3 regions of the Rhodococcus sp. T7 genome follow, and region 2 is predicted to be linked to each of the others. Evidence: riboswitches for the same ligand, from Rfam matches in the RefSeq annotation. Region 2 holds a riboswitch; each other region holds the start of a gene.
The links. A riboswitch is a leader RNA that binds a small molecule or an ion and turns the genes downstream of it on or off. The one in region 2 is predicted to bind S-adenosylmethionine.

Region 1 (6,242 bases), on a different contig from region 2:
CCGGTCCGGGCAATTACGACGTCCCGTTCATCGATCAGAACGTCGGGCGTGGATGGCTCCTCGACGCGTGGCAGTCCGACCGCGCGACCGCGGGGGCCCCGAGGCTCGCCTCGTTCTACGAGGGCCTCGACGTCGCCTCGCAGACGCCCGACCCGCACATCACCGCCCTCGGGCATTCGTACGGTTCGTACACCCAGGGCCTGGCCCTGCAGGAAGCCGGACCGCGACAGCCGGTGGACGACGCCGTGTTCTACGGTTCGCCCGGCTTCGATGCGAACGACGAATCGGACCTCGGACTGGCGCCCGGCCACGGGTTCGTGATGCGCGCGCACGACGACCCGATCACCCTGGCGGACGGCTTCGGCCGGCTCGGACCGGATCCGGTGCAGACCGACCTCGAGCAACTGTCGGTGCGGGAGGCGACGACCCCCGACGGCGTGCGGCGGGAAGATGCCAACGGGCACAGCGAGTACCCACGGCCGAGCGACAACGGTGAGCTACGGGCGTCCGGCTACAACATGGCCGTGATCGCGGCGGGTCTGCCGGAACTGGCGCTTCGGTGATGATCCGGTGGTTGACGAAGACATTCGCCGTGATCGGCGCGGCGATCCTGACGAGCGGATGTGGTGGCGTGACGGGCAACCCGTACAACTTCAGCGACGAGGAGATCGCGGCGGCGGCCGAGAGCCTGAGCGCCAGGCCGACGCTCGCCGTCACCGAGAGACACGTCACCGATGCGCTGGTGCGGATCAGCGAAGCCGTCGGTGCGATCGCTCCGGACGTCCGGTGGCGGTGGCATCGCGAACGGAGCCAGGGCGGCGGCTGCCCCGGGCCGTACGCGTACACGGAGGGGCAGTCCGTCACCACGCGAGCGCTGCTGTCCGACACCCCGGTCCGCGACGCCGACTGGCCCGCGGTGCTGGCGGCGGCCCGCTTGGTCGCCACCGACGCCGGGATGGATCGCCTCGACATTCACGTCGACGAACCCGGACGGCACGATGTGACGTTCGCCGGCGAAGACGGGAACCGGATCACGTTCGGGACGTACAAGGCAACCTCCCTCCGGGGCATCACTGGCTGCCGCCACCCGTGAGTACTTGTTAACGTCCCGCGGTTAATAAGTACTCACGGGCGGCGAAGCCGCATTGCCGAACGGATCCGACGTACGGCCGACGAGGTCGGCGACCGATTTGAGCACCGCGGTGGGGCGGTAGGGGAACAGTTCCACCGAATCCCGCGTCGAGATTCCGGTGAGGACGAGGATGGTCTGCAACCCGGCCTCGAGTCCGCAGACGATGTCGGTGTCCATGCGGTCACCGATCATCAGTGTGTTCGCGGAGTGCGCACCGATGGCCCGCAGCGCCGAGCGCATCATCAGCGCATTCGGCTTGCCCACGTAGTACGGGTCGCGGCCGGTGGCCCGGCTGATCAGGGCCGCAACGGATCCGGTGGCCGGAAGCGAACCCTCGCGCGACGGTCCGGTGGGATCCGGGTTGGTGGCGATGAAGCGAGCACCCCTCTCCACCAAACGAATTGCGGTGGTGATGGCCTCGAACGAGTAGGTGCGGGTCTCGCCGAGGACCACGTAGTCGGGATCGTTCTCGGTGAGGACGTATCCGATGTCGTGCAGTGCGGTGGTGAGCCCGGATTCGCCGACGACGTAGGCGCTGCCGCCGGGGCGCTGGTTCGCCAGGAACGTCGCGGTGGCGAGGGCGGACGTCCAGATCGATTCCTCGGGAATGTCCAGCCCGGTGCGGAGCAGCCGGGCGCGGAGATCGCGCGGCGTCCTGATGGAATTGTTGGTCAGGACGATGAACGGGGTACCGGACTCCCGGAGTTCGGCCAGGAACAGGTCGGCCCCGGGGACCAGATGCTCTTCGTGGACGAGAACGCCGTCCATGTCCATGAGATAGGTCCAGCCCGGGTGCTCTACTTCGTTGCTCACCAACTCAGTATGGGGGAGCGGGAGGGTGCATGCGCGACTATGCGAGCAGCCGGAACAGGCCGACGAGGCCGACGACGACGATGGTTCCCCGCAGTGCGGTGGGGGACAGGCGGCGGCCGTAGCGGGACCCGAGGACGCCTCCGATCAGCGAGCCCACCGCGATGAGGCCGGCGGCCGCCCAGCTGATCCGGTCGAAGGCCACGAGCGTGTAGGCGGTCGCCGCGACGACGTTGACGATGAGCGACAGCAGATTCTTCGCGCCGTTCATCCGTTGCAGGCTCTCCGGCAGGATGGCGCCCATCACACCCATCAGTAGAATGCCCTGCGCAGCGGTGAAGTATCCGCCGTACACGCCGACGGCGAACGTGCCGACGGTGAGCAGGGTGAGTCGCGTGGTGCTCAGGCCCGCCTCGTGGCTGCCGCGCTGCTTCGCCCAGGCCTGGATCTTCGGCTGCAGCACCACCAGGATCAGGGCGAGGATCAGCAGCACCGGGACGACGAGTTCGAACACCGTTTCGGGGAGGTGCAGCAACAGCCACGAGCCGAGTACCGCACCGCACAGAGACGCCGGGATCTGCCACCGCAGCCGCGGTCCCTGCCCGGCCAGCTCCCGCCGGTACCCCCACGTGCCGGACACGCCACCGGCGACCAGGCCGATCGCGTTCGACATCGTGGCGGTCACCGGAGGGAACCCGAATGCCACCAGGGTGGGGAAGGTGATGAGCGTGCCGCTGCCGACGATGGCGTTGATCGCGCCCGCGCCGACGCCGGCAACCAGGATCGCGATGACTTCGAGTGGTGTCACCGAGGCGACGTTACAAGGGCCGCGGACGGCCCGGCAGCCGGGTCGCGCGACGGTGGCGATACGTGACTGCGCGTTCCATCCAACCGCATCCCCGGCCACTTGTCAGCACTTCTACGCACGGTGATTCTTGCGTTCGCTCGGCACCATTTCCCCTGTGTTGCAGGGAAATACCCCGTGTTGACGACGTCCGGGAATGCAGCTAGTGTTCGCTTCAACCATCCAGAGCGACCGAGAGACCTGGCTCGTTGACGTCGCAGCAACCCTTCCGAATCATTCGGGTGCGGGTGCTACCGCCGGGATCGATGGAAGGCAGCACATGAATTACCCCGCGCGCCCCGCGTGGCGCAGACGGCACATCGACCTGTGCCGGACCACTTCCTGCCACTGTTGACGAGGTCTCACAGCACGCTCCCCGGGTAAAACGCCAGGTGAGCGCCTGACGCGCGCCCGCATCCCGCGGAAGACGCGCCCGCCTCCCGTCCCGTCCCGTTTCCAGGTGAAAGGCCGCCTCAGTGATGTCTGTTTCCAGTGGTGAGCAAGTGTGAGCGCCCCCGCCCGGGCGCGTTCGGTCGCGCCCCTCGATTCCGAACCCTCCGGCGCCGGTGACCGGCCGGCGGACGCCGCCCTGCAGGTCGCGCGGCGGTGGCACCCGTGGCGCTGGGTGATCAGCGCCGCCGTGCTGGTGCTACTCGCCCAGTTCGTCCACGGCCTCGCCACCAACCCGGGATGGGACTGGGCGACGTTCGCCAAGTACTTCACCGCCGGGTCCGTGCTGCAGGCCCTGTGGATGACGGTGAAGCTGACACTCTGGGGGACGGTCCTCGGATTCGCGCTCGGTGTGGTGCTGGCGGTCAGCAGACTGTCGCACAACCCGGTGCTGCAGGTGATCGCCTGGGTATACATCTGGGCGTTCCGGTCGATCCCACTGATCGTGCAACTCCTGTTCTGGTTCAACATCACGTACCTGTATCAGACTCTGTCGCTGGGCATTCCGTTCGGACCGGACTTCTTCACGTTCGAGGTCAACGGCGTCATCAGCGGCTTCACCGCCGCCGTCATCGGTCTTGCGCTGCACCAGGCCGCGTATTCCGCCGAGATCATCCGCTCCGGCATCATCTCGGTGGACCACGGGCAGATCGAGGCGGCGCAGTCGCTGGGCATTCCGCGTCGTCGCCAGTTCTTCAAGATCGTTCTGCCCCAGGCGATGCGCGGCATCCTGCCGAACGCCGCGAACGAGGTCATCAGCCTGTTCAAGGGCACGTCGATCGTGTCAACGATGGCGATCGCGGAACTGTTCTACCAGGTTCAGGTGATCTTCGGCCGCAACGGTCGCGTCGTGCCGCTGCTGATGGTCGCGACCATCTGGTACATCATCCTGACCACGCTGCTGTCGATCGGCCAGTACTACGTCGAGCGGCACTACGCGCGCGGATCGGCGCGGGCGCTGCCCCCGACTCCGTGGCAGAAGGTCACCCGGAAATTCGCCGAGATCCGCGACGCCGGTGTCTCCGTACCGAGAGGTGCCACGAAATGACCACCGACACCCAGCAGGCGGAGTTCGCGGTGGAGGTTCGCGGAGTCCACAAGTCCTTCGGCGCACTCGAAGTCCTCCAGGGTGTGGACCTGCTGGTCCGCAAGGGTGAGGTGACGGTGATCCTGGGCCCGTCGGGTTCCGGCAAGTCCACGCTGCTGCGCACGCTCAACCACCTGGAGAAGGTCGACCGGGGCACCATCCGGATCGACGGCGACCTCATCGGTTACCGGCGCAAGGGGAACAAACTCCACGAACTGCGGGAACGCGACATCCTGAGGCAGCGGTCCCGGATCGGATTCGTGTTCCAGAACTTCAACCTGTTCCCGCACCTCACGGTGCTGGAGAACGTGGTCGAGGCACCGGTGTCGGCGCAGGGCCGCGACCGGACCGAGGTCGAGGCCGAGGCGATCGCCCTGCTGGAACGGGTCGGCGTGGGTGACAAAGCCCACGAGTACCCGCGGCAACTGTCCGGCGGCCAGCAGCAACGGGTCGCGATCGCCCGAGCCCTCGCGTTGCGTCCGGCCGTGATCCTGTTCGACGAGCCCACGTCGGCCCTCGACCCCGAACTGGTCGGTGAGGTCCTCGCCGTCATCAAACAACTGGCACGCGACGGCGCCACCCTCGTCATCGTCACCCACGAGGTGGGTTTCGCGCGGGAGGTTGCCGACACGGCCGTCTTCATGGACGCCGGCGTCGTCGTGGAGCAGGGCCCGCCCGCGCAGGTCATCGACGACCCGCAGCACGACCGCACCAAAGCATTCCTCTCCCGAGTTCTCTGACCTCCACACCCCGGTGTGGATCCCCGAAAGGCGCACATGTCCACCGCACGGTTCCGTAAGAAGATTCTGGCCTCGGCCCTCACCACCGTCGCGCTGCTCGCCGCCGCGTGCGGTGGCGGCGACGTCGAGGACGAGGGGGCGGGGCCGACCTCCGCCACCGGATACAACCTCACCGCAGATCAGAATCGCATCACCACCGACGAGGTCGAGTCGATCGCCGCGAAGGTTCCCCCGCAGATCCGCGACCGCGGCACGCTCATCGTGACGGGCAGCGCCGGTTCCGCCCCGCCGCTGCGCTTCTACGCCGACGACGACAAGACGCTCATCGGCTCGGAGACCGACTTCGCGTACCTGATCGGCGACGTTCTTGGCCTGAAGGTGGACCTTCAGGCGGCGGACTGGGCGCAGAACTTCGTCCGGATCGATTCGGGGGAGGCCGATGCCTTCATCTCCAACGTCACCGTCACCGAGGAGCGGAAGGAGAAGTACGACTTCTCGACGTACCGCCTCGACACGGTCGCGTTCGAGACGAAGAAGGACAGCGGAATCCAGATCAAGGAACCCAAGGACGTCGCGGGCCTGAAGATCGCGGTCTCCTCCGGCACCAATCAGGAAGCGCTGCTGGTGAAGTGGAGCGAGCAGAACGTCGCGGCCGGCCTCGAACCCACCGACATCACCTATTACCAGAACGCCACCGACTACTACCTGCCCCTCGCGTCGGGCCGCATCGATGCCTACTTCGGGCCCAACCCGTCGTCGTCGTTCCACGTGGCACAGGCCGGGGAGACCGAGATCGCCGGAACGTTCTCGGGCGCGGGCGACGCGCTCCAGGGTGAGATCGCCGTGCTCACCAAGAAGGACAACGGGCTGATCACCGCAGTCAACGAGGCCATCAACCACGTGATCGAGAACGGCACGTACGCAGAGGTTCTCGACCGCTGGAACATCGCGAACGAGGCCGTGAAGACGTCGGTCGTCAACCCGCCCGGGCTCCCGAAGACCAGCTGACAAGGAGGAACCGTGAGCGAGAGGACCGACCCCGTGCAGACCGTCTTCGTCGATCAGACCGATCCACTGGCCGCGCCGCTGCTCGAAGAACTGGCGACCGAATACAGCACTCGGTACGGGCGCTCCCGGGACCAGATGTACGAGGACCTCAGCACGTATCCGGCGGAGGAG
Region 2 (6,242 bases):
CCGCGGGCCTGGCGATCGACGTCGACTGAATACCGGGCGGTTCCCGCCCTTATAGTTGACGTCAGATCTCGTGAACGAGTGACACAGCGCCCACACGGGCCGACCCGGAGAATGATTTGTCCGACAGAGCCGAGAACGCCGATACCGTCGATGGTTCGGACCTCCCCCGCCACCCCGAACTCGCCCCCGGAATCTGTGCGGAGGATTACCGCGCAGCGCTGCGTCGTCACCCGGCGGGCGTCACCATCGTGACCCTCGACTCGGGGTCGGGCCCGGTCGGCTTCACCGCTTCCTCGTTTTCGTCCGTCTCGCTGGCCCCGCCGCTGGTGTCGTTCAACATCGCGAACACGTCGTCGAGCATCGACGCGCTCCATTCGGCGGGCTCGCTGGTGATCCACCTGCTCGGGGAGCACCAGCAGCACCTGGCTCAGCGGTTCTCGCGGAGCGCCGACCAGCGGTTCTCCGACGAGTCGCTGTGGGCGCGGCTCGACACCGGCGAACCGGTGCTCCACGGAACTCCCAGCTGGATGCGGGTCGTCGTGGACCAGCTGATTCCGGTCGGCGACCACACGCTCGTCATCGGCCTCGTCACCCGCGTCCACGCCGAGGCCGACGACGATTCCGCGTCGGCTCCACTGCTGTATCACGAGGGCCGGTACTACCGGCCCACTCCGCTGGGGTCAGCGAACAACGGCAACTGACCTGGTCAGGACGCCAGCACCCGTTCGACGCGGGGGAGGTCGAAGCGGCGCAGCGCTTCGTCCACGGCTTCGGCGGACGTGACGAGACCGCGCTGCTCCAGCCACGGGAGGGTGCCGTCGACGAGCTGCTCGAGAACCCTGGGCAGCGACAGCGGGAGCAGGGTCACGCCGTCGGCGACGCCGGCCGCCTGGATGTCGGCGATGAGCCCGGCGAGGCCGGCCGGAGTTCCGATGTACTGCAACGACACCGGTGCGCGCGGTGCGTCCAGCGCACTGTCGAGGAGGGCCAGCTCCTTGCGCGCGGCGCGGGCTTCTGCGGCGATGAGCACCTCGAGGTCCACCAGGACGGTGACGCTGTCGGGGTCGCGGCCGTCGGCGACGATCTCGGCACGGATCCGTGCGCGCTCCTGCTGCGCCTCACGCAGATCGGCGGCCCGGATCCGGACGACGTTCGGCGGGAACGACGTGAGGTCGAGCTGATCCGTCGAGTCGGCGGTCAGGTCCACCCAGTAGTCGGCGCCGTTGATCGGCCGCGTGCCTGCGGCGCCCTCCGCGGCCGGGTGGTGTCCCGATCCGGTCAGTTCGACGGCGACGCGGAGGGGACGGGAAACGAAGGCATTGTCTCGAGACATAAGGGTTCCTCGGGAATGACGTGTGCGTGTGAGTGAAACGGAACGGGAAGACCGGTCAGCTCGAACACATACCCGAGGCGGTTCGGCACAGATCGACATGCCGACGGCACCAGTGAGCAATCATTGTGCTCCCAGCCTGCGATGCCATGCCGTCATACTAGCGCGTCTCGCGAAAAGCGGGTCTCGGGCACCGGATTCCACTGGCCGCTCTCCTTGGCGTAGGCCCAGTTCCGGCGTCCCGCCACCAGGGTGCGCACGGCGTCGACCAGCCGATCCACGTCGTCGGAGCAGCTTCCGAGACCGACGCTCACCCGCACGGCGCCGTCGGGCCTGCCGAGGCGGCCCAGCAGCGGGTGGGCGCAGAAGCGTCCGTCGCGAACTCCGATTCCGTGTTCGGCGGACAGGTAGGCGGCGATCTCCCCCGGCTCGAAACCGTCGATCGTGAACGTCACGATCCCCACGGTGTCGGGGGCGTCCGACCACAGCCGCAGGAACTCCAGGCCGTCGACGGAGCAGAGGCCGTCGAGGAGCCTGCCGGTGAGTGCCGCCTCGTGTTCGGCCACCGTGCCGAAGTCCAGTTCGGACAGCGCATCGCACGCGGCGGCGAGGGCCGCGGCTCCGAGCACGTTGGGGGTCCCCGCCTCGTGCCGGGCGGGGGCGGGCGCCCACTGGGTGGATTCGACGGTCACGTTCCGGACCGCGCCGCCGCCCGCGAGGTAGGGCTCGGCGGCGTCGAGCCAGTCCCGGCGGCCCACGAGCACGCCGGCACCGAACGGCGCGTACAGCTTGTGCCCGGAGAAGGCGAGGTAGTCGACACCCCACTCCTCGATGTCGATGCGGCGGTGCGGTGCGAGCTGCGCGGCGTCGACGAGAATCCGTGCGCCGCAACGATGCGCCACTTCGGCGAGGGCGGCGATCGGCAGCACCTCACCGGTGACGTTGGAGGCACCCGTCACCGCGAGCAGGGCGGTGGGCTTCGAGCACAGTTCGGCGACGAGCAGCCGGACGGTCTCGTCGAGGGTATCCGCCGCCCGCACGACGCGAGAGTCCTTCCACGGCAGCAGGTTCGCGTGGTGCTCGATGTCGAGGACGACAGTGCTGCCCGGAACGCACCCGGCGAGCAGGTTCAGCGAGTCGGTGGTGTTGCGGGTGAACACCGCCACCTGGTCGTCGCACGCTCCGACGAACCGGGCCACCGAGTCGCGGGCCTTCTCGTAGCACTCGGTCGACACCCGCGAGGCGTAGCCGGCGCCGCGGTGCACGCTGGAGTACGTCGGAAGCAGGGCCCCGATACGGTCCGTGACCTGCGCCAACGCCGGCGCACTGGCCGCGTAGTCGAAGTTCACGTAGGTGCAGTCACCGCCCTGAACGAGCGGAACCCGCAGGTCGGAACCCGAAACCTGAGCCAGGGGGGCAACACACACGTCAGCGGTCAATACAGCAGTCATCACGACATCCCTCGTAGTCAGGGACTCGTCGCAGGGTCGGTGCCCTCTCGGAGTCCGCGCTTGCCGGGTCCGGTATGGACCTCAGCCTGGTCGTCACCCGGAGCACCCCGCCGCGGTGGAGGGTTGCCGACCAGCTAGCCGGGGCTTGACGCTGGTACTCGTGACCTGTTTCGAAGATTGCAGGATCGGCGCGCAGTTGTCAACTCGGCACCCGGGAGGGTCCGGGCGCCGAGTCCCACGACTCGCGTCAGTTGGGGGTGACTCCGAGCAGCGGGGCGAGCTGATTCGCAATCGGGTTGAGGTCCAGCTTGTTCGGGTCCTTCTTGGGTGTGGAGTCCCACGGCTGAACGGTGGCGGGGTCGCCGAACACGATCCGGTTCGCGCTGCGGACGCCGGTGAGACTGCCCTGCGGGGCCGCACAGGTGGCGGCGGTGTTCTGCGGGAAGTCCTGCTGCGTGTCGTCGAAGTTCGGATCCTGCCGCTTCATCTCCTGGAGGATCTCCCGGGTCCCCTCGTACCCGACGGTGCACGACGGCGGATCGTTCGTCTCGGCCACCAGGCCCAGGTGAACGGTTCCGTCGTCGGGCGCGATCGTCGACGACGCCGCCGCCACGCCCGGCAGGTACACGAACAGGGTTCGCAGGGCCGCCGCCTGCACCGAGATCACCTTCGCCGTGGCGGACAGGTTGGCAAGGTTCGTCGTGACGCCGGGGCCGACGTCCGAGACCAGTTGCCCCAGTTGCCCACTCGCCGGATTTCCATTGTCGATCAGCCGCCGGACGTCGGGGTCGCTGCTACGCAGGCGATCCGCGAGCGAGTCGAGGTCGGCACTGAAATCCTTGATCGCCGAAAACTGTTCGGACTGCGCGCCCAGAACTGTCCGGCTGTCGCGCACCAGCGCCACGGTACGGTCGAGTGATTCGGCGCCCGACGTCGAGAGCCCGGACAGCGAGTCCGCCAGCGACTGAAGGTCTTCGCCCTTTCCGTCGAATGCCGCGCCGAGTTCCGTCACGACTGTGTGGAGCGCGTCGATCGGCACGGACTCGGTCAATCCCTGTGTACTGGCGAGCAACTCCTCGACGGCTACCGGCGTGGACGTGTCGCGGGCCGCGATGCGGGAGCCGGCCACCAGGAACGGTCCGCGATCGGCGGACGGCTGCAGGTCGACGTACTGCTCACCGATCGCCGACCGGTTTGCCACAACGGCTTTCGTGGACGCGGGAATGTCGGGCGCGCTCTTGTCGATCCTCAATTCGACGACGACGCCGTCCGCGGCGAGGGACATGTTCCCGACCCGTCCGACCGGCACGCCGCGGTAGGTGACTTCGGCGTTGGTGAAGATGCCGCCCGACGTTTCCAGTTCGAGGTTCACGGTGTATTCACCGAAGCCGAGGAGGTTGTCGAGGCGCACATAGTTCGCACCCACGTAGACGAGCCCCATCACGGCGACGAGCACGAAGCCGATCAGCTGCCACCGGATCACGAGACGACTGGTGATGGCGGCGGCAGACACAGGCACTCCAATGGCAGGTAGATACATGATACGAACGGTCACACATATATCTAGTCCGGTCGCCGGAGCAGCGCAAACTCCGCGCCGCCCGCGGTGGCGCACGTCACCGTCGGGTCTTGACTGAATTTTCAGTTTGGAATATGTTCGGTACCCAACAGGACGTGATACCGGTCACCTCCGCCCCGAATGTGAGGTCCGCAGTGTCCACGAATCTCGACCCGACGACGCCCCTCGACGACACCGCCCCCTCCCCGCCGGAGGACCGGTTCGGACACGTCGAGACGATCGGCGTGGAATACATCCCCGAATCGGAACGCGACTCGCGACCGCTCAACATGCTCGCGGTGTTCTTCGGCGGCAATCTGGCGTTCTCCGTGATCGTGTTCGGCTGGCTCCCCATCACATTCGGGCTCAGCTTCGGCAGCGCGCTGGCGGCCAGCGCGATCGGCATCGGGCTCGGCACGCTCCTCATCGCTCCCCTGTCACTCCTGGGCCCGCGCACCGGCACGAACAACACCGTGTCGAGTGGTGCGCACTTCGGAGTGAGCGGACGGATGATCGGCTCGGGGCTCACCCTCCTCTTCGCCCTCGCATACGCCGCGATCGCGGTCTGGACGTCGGGGGATGCACTGATCGCCGCCGCCCACCGCCTGTTCGGCACACCGGTCGACAACGGCATGCTCGCCCTCGGCTACGGCATCATCGCCGCCGAGATCGTGGCCGTCGCACTGTTCGGCCACGGCACGGTGGTCGCGCTCCAGAAGTTCGTGCTGCCCGTCGTCGCGGCCCTGCTCCTGCTGGGGGTCTTCGCGTTCGGTGGCCACTTCGACGGCGGAGCGGGCAGCGGCGACTACCTGCTCGGCGGATTCTGGCCCACCTGGATTCTGGCCGTGGTCCTCGCCGTCGGCGGTCCGCTGTCCTACGCCCCGACGCTCGGCGACTACAGCAGGCGGATCTCCCGGGTGCGGTTCAGCGACCGTTCGATCGTCGCCGCCACCATGGCCGGCATCTTCTTCGGACTGTTCCTGACCGCAGCGTTCGGTTCGTTCACCGCGTCGACATTCACCACGCTGAGCGACTCCTACGTCGCCGACCTGGTGGCGGAGGCTCCCGGCTGGTACGTGCTGCCGATCGTCCTCGTCGCCCTCGCGGGCGGACTCGGCCAGGGCGTCCTCAACGTCTACGCCAGCGGGCTCGACCTGGAGGCGCTGATCCCCCGCTTGCGCCGCGTCCACACGACGCTGATCACGTCGGCGCTCGCGGTGGCCTTGCTCTACATCGGCGTCTTCGTCGTCGACGCCGTCGATTCGATCACCGCGATGACGTTGGTGCTCAACGGTTTCGCCGCTCCGTGGGTCGCGATCAACGTCGCCGGATTCCTGGTTGCGCGGCGCGGGCAGTACGACGCCGTCGATCTCCAGGTCTTCAACCTGGGCCGGAAGGGTGGACGGTACTGGTTCACCGGCGGCTGGAACCTGCGCGCCGTCATCCCCTGGGCAGCCGGATCGCTGTTCGGCCTGCTCGCGGTCGACACGTCGCTGTACTCCGGGCCGCTTGCCGACATCGCGCACGGTGTCGATGTCAGTCTGATCGGATCGTCGGTCATCGCCGTGGCCGGCTACCTCGTCGCGCTGCGACTGTGGCCCGAACACGTGGCCCCGGTCGAAGCGCCGTCGTCCTAGCGCGACACGAACCGAAGGAGATTCCCGATGAGCGAGCGACGCGACGCGATTCTGAAGGCCAGCGCGACGGCCATTGCCCAGCGAGGTATCCGCGGGCTACGCGTCAACGACGTCGCGGAGGTCGCGGGCGTCTCGCCGGGACTGCTGTACTACCACTTCAAGGATCGCATCGGCCTGCTCGAGGCTGCCCTGAACTACATCAACGACCGTGCCCGCGACTACCGCAGCGAAGGCGAGGGGTCCGCGGACTCCGCTCGCGACCGGCT
Region 3 (6,242 bases), on a different contig from region 2:
AGGTGATCGACAAGGTGCAGCGCTACCACGAGCAGTTCGGCCACGAGGTGATCCACCTGAGCGCCGACCGCGTCGGCAGCGACAAGCAGCACCGCGAGAGCCTCGAGCTGTTCCAGGCCGAGGTGGCGCCCGCGCTGCGCGAGACCATTCCGAGCCGCCCGCTCGCGGCCGACACAGAGGAGCGACAGGCATGAGCCTGCATCTGGGCATCGAACTCGACAGTGAGGGAACGCATCCCGAGGCGTGGCGGCGCGCCGCACACACACCCGACCGGTTGCTGACCGGGCGAACGGTGGCGGACCGGGTCGCGGCGGCGGAGAACGCCGGTTTCACGTTCGCCTCCTTCGACGATTCGCTGCTGCCGCCCGGCGCCGACGGGGGACCCGCCGGCCGGATCGACGCGGTGAACCGCGCCGCGTTCGTGGCCGCGACCACCAGCACGATCGGCCTCGTACCGGTGGTCGGCACCACCTACGCCGAGCCGTTTCACACGTCCTCCCAACTCGCGACGCTCGACTATGCGTCGCGGGGCCGCGGCGGCTGGATCGCGGCACGCGACACCGACCCGCGGGTCGCGAGGGCACTGGACCGGACCGAGATCACCGCACCCGCCGACCTCGCGCGGGAGGAGCGGGACGCGATCGCCGTGGTCCGGGACCTGTGGGATTCCTGGGAGGACGACGCGGTGATCCGCGACTACGCCACCGGCCGCTTCGTCGACCGCGACCGGTTGCACTACATCGACTTCCAGGGTGAGACGTACACGGTGAAGGGTCCGGCGATCGTGCCGCGACCGCCGCAGGGGCAACTGGTGGTGTTCGGAATCGACGGGCAGACCGATCCGTCCCAGGTCGACGTGGTGCTGGTGTCCGGGGCGACACCCGGTGACATCGCCGACGCGGCAGGACGGGCGAAGGACGGCGGGGCGACGCTCGTGTTCGCCGAACTCGACGTGGCGCTCGGCGCAGCCACTCCCGCCCCGCCGAGCGGGCGGCTCTCGTTCGCGGGCGAGGCCACCGGACTGGTGGATCTGCTGCGCGCACTGGATTCGCACGTCGACGGGGTGCGCCTGCATCCCGCCGTCGTCGACGAGGACCTTCCGGTGCTGGCGCGGTACGTGATCCCGGCACTCCTGCGCGCCGGTGTCGCCCACCGTCCCGTTCCCGGTTCGACTCTGCGCAGCACGCTCGGCCTCAACCGTCCCGTCAACCGATTCCGGGCCGAGCGCCTCGAAGAATCCTCTCGCTGAAAGGTGGTGGAGATCATGACCGACAACTCGTACGCCCGACCCGGTGCCCAGGTGCATTTCGGTGTCTTCTTCCACGGTGTCAACCACACGACGATCTGGTCCGATCCGACCAGCGGATCGCAGATCGACTTCGAAACGTTCCGACGGGTGGCGCAGACCGCCGAGCGGGGCCTGTTCGACGCCTTCTTCCTGGGTGAGGGTCTGCGCCTGCGGGAACAGGAAGGCAAGATCCTCGATCTCGACATCGTGGGCCGGCCGGACGCGATCACCCAACTCGCGGCGCTGGCAGGCATCACCCGGAACATCGGGCTGGTGGCCACCCAGAACACCACCTACAACGAACCGGCCGACCTCGTCCGGCGGCTGTCCGGGCTGGACCTGCTGTCCGGCGGCCGCGCCGGCTGGAACGCCGTCACCACGGACAACGCGTGGACCGGTGAGAACTTCCGGCGCGGCGGCTTCCTCGATCACGCCGACAGGTACGAGCGGGCCGGGCAGTTCCTCGACACGGCCCGGGCGATCTGGGACGGGTGGGCCGACGACGCCGTCGCGACGAGCACCGACGCGCCGTCCTGGGCAACCACGGGTGGCGTGCAGGAGGTGCCGCGGCGCACGTCGCAATTCGACGTCACGATCACCCCCACCCTGCCGCGCAGCGCCCAGGGTCATCCCGTCATCTTCCAGGCAGGCGACTCACCGGCAGGCCGGGACTTCGCGGCCGCGCACGCCGACGTGATCTTCTCCCGGCACGGAACCCATTTCGACGAGGCCTTCGCCTTCGCCGAGGACATCCGGGCCAGGCTGCGCCGCGCAGGACGCCCCGAGGACGACATCAAGATTCTGCCGGGCACCCAGATCGTGCTCGCGGAGAACGCGTCCGAGGTCGAGGACAAGGTCCGCTGGGTCCTCGAAGGCCAGTACACCGGGCAGACGGCGTTGTCGCTGGTCGGGCAGGTATGGGGTCGTGATCTGTCCGATCGCGACCCGGACGGTCCACTGCCCGAATTCGATCCGGTGCCCGCGCCGATCTCCGTCACCCGCGGGGCCGCGCGCGACGGAAAGGATCCGCTCGCCATCGCCCGCGAGTGGCGGGCCCTGGCGGAGGCACAGAACCTGTCGCTGCGGCAGGTCGCGATCGCGACGACCCAACGGTCGGGATTCGCGGGCACCCCCGGGCAGGTCGCCGACGAACTCACCCGGTGGGTTCGCAGCGGCGCCACCGACGGATTCAATGTTTCTCCGTATCTGGTGCCCACCGGGCTCGACGAGATCGTCGACCTGCTCGTGCCCGAACTGCAGGAGCGCGGTTCGTACCGAACGGAATACGAAGGCTCGACCCTGCGTGAGCATCTCGGTCTCCGCCCGCCGCTGTCGCGACGGGAACTCCCGCCCCGGCAGGCCGTCGGGTAGCGGGGGCCGTGTGGCGCGGCGACCGGCGATCTCTTACACTCGGTAACGACCATCCAGAGCGACCGAGAGACCTGGCTCGTTGACGTCGCAGCAACCCCCCGCCCTGCGGGTGCGGGTGCTACCGCCGGGATCGATGGAGGAACGATGTTGACCGAAGGCTTCGTGAGCGCCTGGGGGCGTTTGCATGTCGATCTCTGCCGGCTGTCCACCTCGATCTGTCACAGCTGACCTGACACCCCGACACCTACCCGGGGTTCCTGCTCTACACACCGCATCCGCGTCGGATCGGTGTCCCTCACCTTTCTGTGCGCGTGAGCGCTGCCCACTCGACGGGCAGCGCGCACGGCACGTCTTCGAGATCACGGAGTTCTCGGTGCCATCAGTGCCTTTGTCCTCGTTCCACCGCGGCCGCATCGCGGCAGGTATCGGCGCCGCCGCCGTGCTGGCCACGACGCTCACCGCGTGCGGTGGCGGTTCCAGCAGTTCCTCCGCGGAGGCGGGCCCGCCGCAGCCCGGCGGCACCCTCCGCTACGGCCTGTCCCAGGCACCCACGTGCGCCGACCCCGCGCAGTCGGGCACCAACCAGACGATCTACGTGGCCCGCCAGGTGGTGGACTCGCTCACCGACCAGGACCCGGAGACGGGCGAACTGAAACCGTGGCTGGCCGAGAGCTGGGACACCGACGCCGACGCGTCGTCCTTCACGTTCCACCTGAAGGAGGGTGTGACGTTCAGCGACGGAACACCTTTCACCGCGGAGTCGGTGAAGAAGAACTTCGACGCCATCGTGAACACCCTCACCGGAGCCAAGGCCGCACTGGGTGCCAGCTACCTCACCGGGTACACCGGCACCACCGTGATCGACCTGCAGACCGCACAGGTCGACTTCGCCGCACCCAACGCGCAGTTCCTCCAGGCGTCGTCCACCCCGCAGCTCGGCATCCTGTCCGACGCGTCCGTCGCGAAGTCCGCCGAAGAGCGGTGCACCGGCAGCATCTCGGGTACCGGGCCGTTCACGTATGCCGACTACCAGCAGGACAAGTCGGTCACCCTCGCCAAGCGCGCCGGATACAACTGGGGTTCCGACGTGTTCGGCCACGACGGTGAGGCCTACCTCGACACCATCGAGTTCACCGTCGTCCCCGAATCGGGTGTCCGCACCGGCAGCCTGTCCTCGGGACAGCTGGACGCGATCAGCGACGCGCTGCCGCAGGACGCCCCGCAGATCGAAGGAGCGGGCGGGCAGGTGCTCACTACGTCGAATCCCGGAACCCCGTTCGGCTTCCAGCCCAACGTGACCCGCGGACCGCTGGTCGACCCCGCCGTGCGCAGCGCGCTGGTCCCGGCGATCAACCGGCAGGAACTGGTCGACACCGTGCTCGGCCCCAACTTCAAGCCAGCCACCAGCACCCTGGCCAGCCGTACCCCGGGCTATGTGGCACTGCCGGACGTGACGTACGACCCGGAGAAGGCGAAGTCGATCCTGGATCAGGCGGGCTGGGTGCCCGGCGCCGACGGCATCCGTGAGAAGGGTGGTCAGAAGCTCGCCTTCCCCGTGCTGTTCAGCTCCGTGTTCGCCGGCAACCAGGCCATCCTGGAATTGGTGCAGCAGCAGCTCAGAGCGGTGGGAGTGGACCTGCAGCTGGACCTCGTGTCGACTCCGGAAGCGACCGCCCGCCAGAATTCCAAGGACTTCGACGCCACCTATTACAACAGCACCCGCGCCGACGGTGACATCCTGCGCACCCAGTTCGGACTCGAAGGCCGCAATCTGAACAGCCGCGGCCAGATTCCCGCACTCGACGACGTGCTGGCGAAGCAGCTCGCCACCACCGATCCCGCTGCGCGGAGCACGCTCGTCGCCGACGCCCAGCAGCAGGTGCTCGACAACGGCCTGTGGATCCCCACGGTGGAGTTGTCGCAGGCGATCGGGGCGGGCCCGAACGTGCAGGACCTGAAGTTCGAGGCCTCGGCCCGGCTCCAGTTCTTCGACACCTGGATCAGCGGACGCTGACCCATGATTCGCTACCTCGGACTCCGCGTGCTGCAGGCGATCGCCGTCCTGTGGGCGACGTTCACCGTGTCGTTCGCCGTGCTGTTCCTCCTGCCGTCCGATCCGGTGAGCATCGCCGTCGACTCGGCGTCCACCGGAACGACGGTCGACGCGGCCGCCGTCGCGGAACTGCAGGCACGGTACGGGCTCGACCAGCCGGTGTGGGTGCAGTACTGGAATTCCCTGAGTCACGCCGTCCGCGGTGACTTCGGGTACTCGATCGCCACCGGCCAGTCGGTCACCGAGGCCATCGGCAACGCGGTGCCCAGCACACTCGCGCTGGCGTCCACGGCGCTGATTCTCGCCGTCGTGTTCGGGGCGGGGGTCGCGTTCCTCGCCACCTACACGCGGATCCACTGGGTGCGGAACCTGCTGTTCTCCCTGCCCCCGCTCGGTGTCGCGGTGCCGACGTTCTGGGTGGGCCTGATCCTGCTGCAGCTGTTCTCGTTCCGGCTGAAGGCGTTCCCCGCGTTCGGCGACCAGGGGGTCGCGACGCTGGTGCTGCCCGCCGTGACACTCGCGCTCCCGACCGGGGCCGTGATCGCCCAGGTGCTCGCGGCGAGTCTGCAGACCACGTGGCGGCAGCCGTTCATCGAAGCTGCGCGGGCGAAGGGGGCGTCCCGCTGGCAGATCCAGACCCGGCACGCGCTGCGCCTGTCGAGCATTCCCGCGTTCACCATCGCCGGCGTGCTCGTGGGCAATCTGCTGGCCGGATCGGTCGTCGTCGAGACGGTGTTCTCCCGCGCCGGGGTGGGGCGGCTCACCCAGACTTCCGTGATGGCCCAGGACATTCCGGTGGTCCAGGGAATCGTGGTGCTGAGCTCCCTCGTCTACGTCCTCGTCAATCTCGCCGTGGATCTGCTCTACCCGCTGATCGACCCCAGGATCGTCGAGGGCAGGCGGAGTTCCGAGCGCACCGACACCGTCGCGCAGGAAGAGGAGAAGGTTCATGTCTGACATCCTCACCAGGGAACTGATCGAGGAGGCCGAGGGTTACGGCCCTCCGCCGGTCGAAGCGCCTCCCGCGACCGCGCCCCGTCCGCACGGTCGCGGCCGCCGCGTGGTGGCGTGGTGGCGTCGCAACCTCGTGCTCGTCGCCTCGGCGGCGGTGCTCCTCGGAGCGGTCGGATTCGCGGTGGCACCGTCGGTGTTCGCGAGCGGTGACCCCCTGGTCGGGGTGCCCGCGCAGAAACTGCAGGCGCCGAGTGCCGCGCATTGGTTCGGCACCGACAACATCGGCCGCGACGTCTACACCCGGGTGGTGCACGGCGCCGGATTGTCGCTGACCGCAACGCTGCTGGCGGTGGGCATCGCGCTGGTGGCCGGCTCGGTGATCGGACTACTGTCCGGCGCTCTCGGCGGCACACTGGACGCCGTCCTGATGCGGATCGTCGACGTCCTGCTGTCCATCCCCGCGCTACTCCTCTCGCTGGCGCTGGTGACCGCACTGGGATTCGGCACGGTCAACGTCGCGATCGCGGTGGGAGTGTCGCTGATCGCGAACTTCGCCCGCGTGATGCGGTCGGAGGT

Region 1: linked by a shared signal. The riboswitch ahead of MLGJGCBP_RS54215 (putative leader peptide) and the one ahead of MLGJGCBP_RS27930 (aminotransferase class V-fold PLP-dependent enzyme) in region 2 are both predicted to bind S-adenosylmethionine.
Region 3: linked by a shared signal. The riboswitch ahead of MLGJGCBP_RS53690 (putative leader peptide) and the one ahead of MLGJGCBP_RS27930 (aminotransferase class V-fold PLP-dependent enzyme) in region 2 are both predicted to bind S-adenosylmethionine.

The regions. Positions count from the first base shown of each region.
Region 1 covers NZ_WXYH01000044.1:69,949-76,190, forward strand. Annotated here, with positions in the region: gene MLGJGCBP_RS06720 (alpha/beta hydrolase) at 1-563, shown strand, start outside; gene MLGJGCBP_RS06725 (LppA family lipoprotein) at 575-1,093, shown strand; gene MLGJGCBP_RS06730 (HAD-IIA family hydrolase) at 1,115-1,906, opposite strand; gene MLGJGCBP_RS06735 (sulfite exporter TauE/SafE family protein) at 1,983-2,750, opposite strand; SAM riboswitch class I at 2,963-3,059, shown strand; gene MLGJGCBP_RS54215 (putative leader peptide) at 3,067-3,141, shown strand; gene MLGJGCBP_RS06740 (amino acid ABC transporter permease) at 3,292-4,284, shown strand; gene MLGJGCBP_RS06745 (amino acid ABC transporter ATP-binding protein) at 4,281-5,063, shown strand; gene MLGJGCBP_RS06750 (ABC transporter substrate-binding protein) at 5,100-6,071, shown strand; gene MLGJGCBP_RS06755 (GNAT family N-acetyltransferase) at 6,084-6,242, shown strand, end outside.
Region 2 covers NZ_WXYH01000328.1:17,089-23,330, reverse strand. Annotated here, with positions in the region: gene MLGJGCBP_RS27945 (YbaK/EbsC family protein) at 1-29, shown strand, start outside; gene dszD (NADH:FMN oxidoreductase DszD) at 117-701, shown strand; gene MLGJGCBP_RS27935 (hypothetical protein) at 707-1,333, opposite strand; gene MLGJGCBP_RS54380 (putative leader peptide) at 1,389-1,457, opposite strand; gene MLGJGCBP_RS27930 (aminotransferase class V-fold PLP-dependent enzyme) at 1,486-2,781, opposite strand; SAM riboswitch class IV at 2,833-2,947, opposite strand; gene MLGJGCBP_RS27925 (MCE family protein) at 3,029-4,279, opposite strand; gene MLGJGCBP_RS27920 (purine-cytosine permease family protein) at 4,495-5,976, shown strand; gene MLGJGCBP_RS27915 (TetR/AcrR family transcriptional regulator) at 6,004-6,242, shown strand, end outside.
Region 3 covers NZ_WXYH01000044.1:77,433-83,674, forward strand. Annotated here, with positions in the region: gene MLGJGCBP_RS06760 (LLM class flavin-dependent oxidoreductase) at 1-194, shown strand, start outside; gene MLGJGCBP_RS06765 (LLM class flavin-dependent oxidoreductase) at 191-1,249, shown strand; gene MLGJGCBP_RS06770 (NtaA/DmoA family FMN-dependent monooxygenase) at 1,265-2,659, shown strand; SAM riboswitch class I at 2,706-2,799, shown strand; gene MLGJGCBP_RS53690 (putative leader peptide) at 2,804-2,887, shown strand; gene MLGJGCBP_RS06775 (ABC transporter substrate-binding protein) at 3,042-4,673, shown strand; gene MLGJGCBP_RS06780 (ABC transporter permease) at 4,677-5,669, shown strand; gene MLGJGCBP_RS06785 (ABC transporter permease) at 5,662-6,242, shown strand, end outside.